2 linked regions of the Nitratifractor salsuginis DSM 16511 genome follow. The protein of the gene in region 2 interacts with the protein of the main gene of each other region in a pairwise test. Links are inferred from orthologs where the notes say so. Each region holds a gene or a part of one and is shown on either strand. Other genes may lie near its edges.

Region 1 (3,397 bases), 930 kb from region 2 along the record:
TCGAGGCGGAAGGCGAAGAAGTCCTGCATCTGCTGCACCAGCTCCTCCATCCCGCTCTTTCCCGCACCGCTGGTGGCCTGGTAGGTGGCCACATCGACCCGCTCGATCCCGCCATAGAGATCATAGAGGGGTTTGAGGGCCAGGACCATCTGGATCGTGGAGCAGTTGGGGTTGGCGATGATCCCCGTCTCCCGCCACATACTGATATCTTCGGGGTTGATCTCGGGAACGACCAGGGGGACTCTGGGGTCCATACGGAAATGGGACGTATTGTCGATGACCACCGCTCCCGCCTCCACGGCATAGGGGGCAAAACGTGCCGAGACGCTGCCGCCGGCGCTGAAGAAGGCGATGTCGATATCCCTTCCGTCGAAGACGGTTTCGGTCAACTCTTCCGTTTTATATTTTTTGCCTTTGAATTCGATCTCCGCCCCGGCACTGCGGGCGCTGGAGAGTGGGAGGACCTCCCCCACGGGAAAGTTCTGCTCTTCGAGAATCCGAAAGATCTCTTCACCGACGGCACCGGTGGCACCGACGACGGCAATATTGTACGCACGACTCATATCAGGCTTCCTTGTTCATTGTTTTTGGTGTCGCTTTCCGATTTCGACCCGGCCGCTTCGATGGCCGCCTCGATCTCCTCTTCCTCTTTCTCTTCTTTGGGGCATTTGGCGATGCTGACCACCCGGTCTTTGCCCTCGACATTGACGATCTTAACCCCGGAGGTGGCCCGGCCGGCCCTGCGGATCGACTGCATATCGACCCGGATCATCTTGCCCGCGCTGGTGAGGCACATCAGGTCCTTGTCCTCTTCGACGAAGACCACCCCGACGACATCACCCGTCTTGGGAGTGAGCTTCATAGCGATGACCCCTTTGCCGGCACGGCTCTGCTCACGGTATTCGCTGGCGGGTGTCCGTTTGCCCATCCCCTTTTCACTGACGATGAGGATCTCGTCCTCTTCGTTCTCGATGGTGGTTGCCCCGCAGACATAGTCGCCGTCAATCTTGAACTTGATGGCGGTGACTCCTCGGGCAACCCGTCCGATCTCCCTCACGTCGCTGACGGGGAAGCGGATACACATTCCCTTCTTGGTGACGACGAAGAGCCACTTGGTATCGGGCTTGATGATCTTGGCGTCGATCAGCTCGTCGTTCTCGTCCAGGTTGATGGCCCGCACACCCACGCTGCGGATGTTGGAGTATTCGCTCAGGTTGGTCCGCTTGACGATGCCGTTGCGGGTGAAGAAGACCAGGCTCTTGTCCTCGTTGAAATCCTGGGTCGGGATGATCGCCTTGATCTTCTCGTCCTTGTCGAGGTTGATCAGGTTGACCACCGCCTTGCCCTTGGCGGTACGGGAGCCTTCGGGGATGCGGTAGACCTTGAGCCAGTAGAGCTGGCCCTTGTCGGTGACGAACATCAGCGTATCGTGGGTGTTGGAGATGAAGAAGCGCTCGATGAAGTCGTCTTCATAGGTGGTGACGGCTGTTTTCCCTTTGCCGCCGCGGCGCTGCTTCTCATACTGTTTTACCGGTACCCGCTTGATGTAGCCCCGGTGGGTGATCGTCACGACCATCGGCTCGTTGGGGATCAGGTCTTCGATATCGATATCGTCGTAGTCGTCGACGATCTCGGTGCGCCGTTCGTCGCTGAAGGCCTCTTTGACTTCCAGGAGCTCTTTTTTGATGATCTCTTCGATCATCGTTTCACTCTTGAGGATGCTTTCGAGGTATTCGATGGTTTTGCGCAACTCCGCCAGCTCGCTCTCGATCTTTTCGATCTCGAGGCCGGTGAGGCGGCGCAGACGCATCTCGAGGATCGCCCGGGCCTGGATCTCGCTCAGGTCGAAACGGCTCATCAAATTCGCCCGCGCTTCGCTGTCGTCGGCACTGGCGCGGATGATCTTGATCACCTCGTCGATGTTGTCCACGGCGATTTTGAGGCCTTCGAGGATGTGGGCTCGTGCCCGCGCCTTTTCCAGATCGAAGATGGTCCGCCGGATGATGACCGTCTTGCGGTGGTTGATGAAGAGATCCAGCAGTTCGGGCAGGGTGAAGACCTTGGGCTCTTTGTTGACGATGGCCAGCATAATGATCCCGAAGGTAGTCTGCATCTGGGTCGATTTGAAGAGGTTATTGAGGACGATGTCGCTCATAGCATCGCGCTTGAGCTCGATGACGACCCGGATCCCCTCCCGGTCCGACTCATCCCGGATTTCGCTGATCCCCTCGATCTGCTTGTCACGCACCAGCTGAGCGATGGTTTCGATCAGGCGGGATTTGTTGACCTGGTAGGGCAGCTCGTCGATGACGATCGCTTCGCGGTTTTTGTGCTGCTCGATATGGGTCTTGGCGCGGACTTTGATCCGCCCCCGGCCGGTGCTGTAGGCGTCGATGATCCCTTTTTTGCCGAAGATCACACCGCCGGTGGGGAAATCGGGCCCTTTGAGCACCTGCATTAGCTCTTCCACCTCGGCTTCCGGATTCTCCAGACGGATCAGGTGGGCGTCGATCAGCTCGTCGAGACGATGGGGAGGGATGTTGGTCGCCATACCGACGGCGATCCCCGCCGAACCGTTGAGCAGCAGGTTGGGCACCCGGCTGGGAAGTACGTCGGGCTCCCGGAGAGAGTCGTCGTAGTTGGGGACGAAGTCGACGGTATCCTTATCGATATCCCGCAGCAACTCTTCCGCCAGCTTGGTCATCCGCGCTTCGGTGTATCGCATCGCCGCGGCGTTGTCGCCGTCGATGGAGCCGAAGTTCCCCTGGCCGTCGACCAGAGGGATCCGCATACTGAAATCCTGGGCCATACGCACCAGAGCGTCATAGACGGCGGTATCACCGTGGGGGTGATACTTACCGATCACGTCTCCGACGATACGGGCTGACTTTTTATAGGCGGCCCGATGGGTCAGGCCCAACTCGTTCATAGCGTAGAGGATACGGCGGTGGACCGGCTTCAGGCCGTCTCGGGCATCGGGCAGAGCCCGGCCGATGATGACACTCATCGAGTAATCCAGGTAACTCCCCTGAATACTCTCCTCGATTTTGACCTGTTCCACCCCTTCGCTGTTTTCAAACAGATCGTTCATGGGTCTCCTTAGATGTGTCAGCCGGCATTCCACCGACCTCTTAAAATGGATAGATTATATCGAAAAGAGACTTGATTTTATGATTGAATATTATAGATTTTGGATTTTGGATTGAGAGAACTACTCAGTGCTCAATCCTCAATAAGCGCTTGACCGCTTCGGAGCAGATCATCAGGCCGAAGGTCCCGGTGACGCCGACAAAGGAGCCTTTCTCTTTGCACAGAGGCTCTTCGGGGGAGAAGACCACGGTGAAGTTTTGGTTGAATTTCGCCTTTTTGAGTTCGTTGCGGATCTTGCGGGCCAGGG
Region 2 (3,304 bases):
CTTTGTCCGGATCGTCGATATTGTTTCGTATCACAGCAAAAGCGCAATCTATTTCTATTCCGTCGATCTCGGTGTGAGTCCTACAGAATCGCTCTAATTCTTTCCGCACCGTTTCAGGTTCATCGTTGAGCGCCAGAAGAAATTCTCCTCCGTTTTTCCTGCCGATATATCCATCCTTTATATTCTGCTCAACGATTGCATCATCGAGCACCTCGACAAATCGCTTCAGAATATTGTCGGTACGCCTGACACCAAAATTTTCATTAATAACATTCAGGTTTTTAATCTGTATCGCGGCAAGTGTTTTAGGACGATATCGGTAGATTCTTTCCAAAAAAGCGTCATAGTGATAACTTTCGGTGGTCCGGTCCAAGAGTGTCTCTTTTCTACTCAATTCGAGAGCGAAGAAGACAAAATAGACGACAACGAAAACCATACCGCTAAAAACAAGGATCGATTCCGTTCCGATTTTAAAGGGCTCTTCTCTGAAGAAAAAGACATAGGTCAGAAGCAAAACGAAAATTAAAACCGGAACGGTAATCCTCAGAGCGAGCTTGAAGTGACGGGCGCGTTCTTCACGGACGGAACGCAACATCAGACATCCAGGTGTTTGACATCTTTGGCATGCGTTTCGATGTAGTTTCTACGCGGTTCCACTTCGTCACCCATAAAGAGCATAAAGGTTTTATCCGCCTCCTCGAAATCTTCGATGGTGATCTGCAGGAGGCGGCGGTTCTCTGGATCCATTGTGGTTTCCCAAAGCTGCTCCGGGTTCATTTCCCCCAGACCCTTGTAACGCTGGATATAGGCGCCTTTTCGTGCAGAGGCCAGGATTTTATCCAGCAGCTCCAACAGGTCCTTGTCGCGGAACTCGTCGGTGAGCCGCTCCCGGATCTTGTCGTAGATGTAGAGGGCTTCGTTATAGTGGGGGTTGGTGAAGAGTTGGTCATCGACGATCAGTTCCTCCAATCCCTCGTTGGTCTGGACATAGTAATGGATCTTCTCCTCGGTGACATTGCGGTTGAGGATATTGTAACCGAGACTCAGAATATACTCTTCGAGTGCCGCCGCCAACTTTTGGTTCTCTTCTCCCACCATATCGGGATGTTCGATCATATAGCGGATCACTTCGGCCAGGGCAAACCGTTTGTCCAACTCTTTGAGGGTCATCTGATAATAGGCGACCAGTTTGAAGAGTTCGATCAGATCCTGCTTGCCCATACTCTCCGACTCCAGCACATCGATCCCGTTCTCGATCAGGAAATCGTTAAGCGCCTTGTCGTCCTTGAGGTAGGTTTCATTCTTCCCCTTTTTATAGCGGTAGAGGGGGGGCTGGGCCAGATAGAGATAGCCTTTTTCGATCACCGGACGCAGAAAGCGGAAGAAGAAGGTCATCAGCAGGGTCTGAATGTGACTCCCGTCGACGTCGGCGTCGGTCATGATGATGATTTTGTGGTAGCGAAGCTTCTCTTCGTTGAACTCATCACCGATCCCGCAGCCCAGGGCCGTGATCATATTTTTGATCTCGTCGGATTTGAGGATCTTTTCCAGACGTGCCTTTTCGACGTTGAGAATCTTTCCCTTCAGCGGCAGGATCGCCTGGAAGACCCGGTCACGCCCCTGCTTGGCGGAACCGCCGGCGGAGTCACCCTCCACCAGATAGAGTTCGCTGATACCGGGGTCCTTGCTCTGGCAATCGGCCAGTTTGCCCGGGAGAGTACCGACGCTCATGGAGTCCTTGCGCTTGACCAAATCTTTGGCCCGCTTGGCCGCTTCGCGCCCTTTGGCCGCCAGAAGGACGTGGTTCATGATCGCTTTGGCTTCAATGGGGTTCTCTTCGAGGTATTTGCTTATCCGCTCATAAGTGAATTTCTGTACCAGGGGACGGACATAGCTGCTCCCCAGCTTTCCTTTGGTCTGCCCTTCGAACTGGGGCTCGGGAACCCGAACGGAGACGACGGCCACCAAGCCCTCTTTGGTATCATCACCGCTGATTTTGGTGTTACGTTCTTTGGCGTTGGCGTTTTTGGAGATGTAGTTGGAGATGGCCCGGGTCAATCCGGCACGAAATCCCGCTTCGTGGGTCCCGCCGTCAGCGGTTTTGATGTTGTTGACGAAACTAATAACTTTATCGCTGTCGGCATTTTGGTACATAAAGGCCAGATCCATCTCGATATCGTCCGCCTTCCCCTCGAAGAGCTGGGGGGAGGAGAGGAGTTCTTTGGTATGCATATCCTCGACGAATTGGCGGATACCCCCCTCGAAGTGGTAACTCTCTTTGAGGCCGTTGCGCTCATCTTTGAAATCAATGGTGATACGGGAGTTGAGATAGGCTAGCTCTTTGAAGCGCTTGGTGAGAATCTCGTCTTTGAACTCCACCGTTTCTGTGAAAATGGTGTGATCGGGCCAGAATTCAATCTTGGTTCCTGTCTTGCGAGTCTTACCGGTCACTTCCAAGGGTGTGACGGGGATCCCCTTCTCAAACCACTGCTCATAAACCTGTCCTTCCCTAAAAACAGTCAAATGGAGTTTTTCGGAAAGCGCATTGACGACAGAGACCCCGACGCCGTGCAGACCCCCGGAGACTTTGTAGGTATCCTTGTCGAATTTTCCACCGGCGTGAAGCACCGTCAGAACCACCGTCGCCGCAGGAATCTTCTCGGTAGGGTGCTCTGCGACGGGAATCCCCCGCCCGTTATCTTCGATGATCGCCGAACCCTCGCCGGTGAGGGTCACTTTGATCTTGTCACAATAGCCCGCCATCGCTTCGTCGATGGAGTTGTCCACCACTTCGTAAATCAGATGGTGCAGCCCTTTGACCGAAGTGTCCCCGATATACATTCCCGGGCGCTTGCGGACCGCTTCGAGCCCTTTGAGTACTTTGATATTTCCGGCACCGTATTCAGCCATAAATCACGCTCCATATCCCGGGAATGTCCCGGAAAAATTATAAAATCATTAGATTATATCGAAAAAAGGTTGCTGAAGGGCTAAAAAGAGGGCAAAGTGAAAAGTGGGCGTCTAAAGAATTTTGAGAACCTCCACCGTTTCCCCGGCATCTTTGTCTCCCTCATCTTCGGAAGTATAGAGCAGACCCACCGGCCCCAGCATATTGGTCAGGATGGCGCTGGTCCCGCTCTTTTTCCCCTGGAAATCCACGAAATACTCCCCGGATTCCAGGCGCAGATTGCAGGCGGTAAACTCTGCCTTTTTGGAGCGCTTTTTAAAGGGCTCTCGCAATGTGGCCCTCACCCGTTCGATGGGGTTTTGGGTATTTTGGAGCTTCATAATCAGCGGAACGACA

The links.
Region 1: the proteins of gyrB (region 2) and gyrA interact in binary tests that used the Escherichia coli proteins (3 or more experiments, as listed by UniProt). The link is inferred for Nitratifractor salsuginis DSM 16511 from one-to-one orthologs.

The regions. Positions count from the first base shown.
Region 1 is NC_014935.1:1,022,528-1,025,924, forward strand. The notes cover bases 326-3,397. They hold gyrA (DNA gyrase subunit A), read right to left. Parts: upstream 3,092-3,397; coding sequence 560-3,091; downstream 326-559. Other genes in these bases: NITSA_RS05150 (aspartate-semialdehyde dehydrogenase), read right to left, coding at 326-563; NITSA_RS05160 (tRNA threonylcarbamoyladenosine dehydratase), read right to left, coding at 3,216-3,397. Outside these bases: more of NITSA_RS05150, read right to left, coding at 1-325. UniProt on the Escherichia coli protein: A type II topoisomerase that negatively supercoils closed circular double-stranded (ds) DNA in an ATP-dependent manner to maintain chromosomes in an underwound state.
Region 2 is NC_014935.1:1,949,884-1,953,187, forward strand. Bases 253-3,231 are described here. They hold gyrB (DNA topoisomerase (ATP-hydrolyzing) subunit B), read right to left. Parts: upstream 2,911-3,231; coding sequence 595-2,910; downstream 253-594. Other genes in these bases: NITSA_RS09980 (EAL domain-containing protein), read right to left, coding at 253-595; NITSA_RS09990 (molybdopterin molybdotransferase MoeA), read right to left, coding at 3,022-3,231. Outside these bases: more of NITSA_RS09980, read right to left, coding at 1-252; more of NITSA_RS09990, read right to left, coding at 3,232-3,304. UniProt on the Escherichia coli protein: DNA gyrase negatively supercoils closed circular double-stranded DNA in an ATP-dependent manner to maintain chromosomes in an underwound state.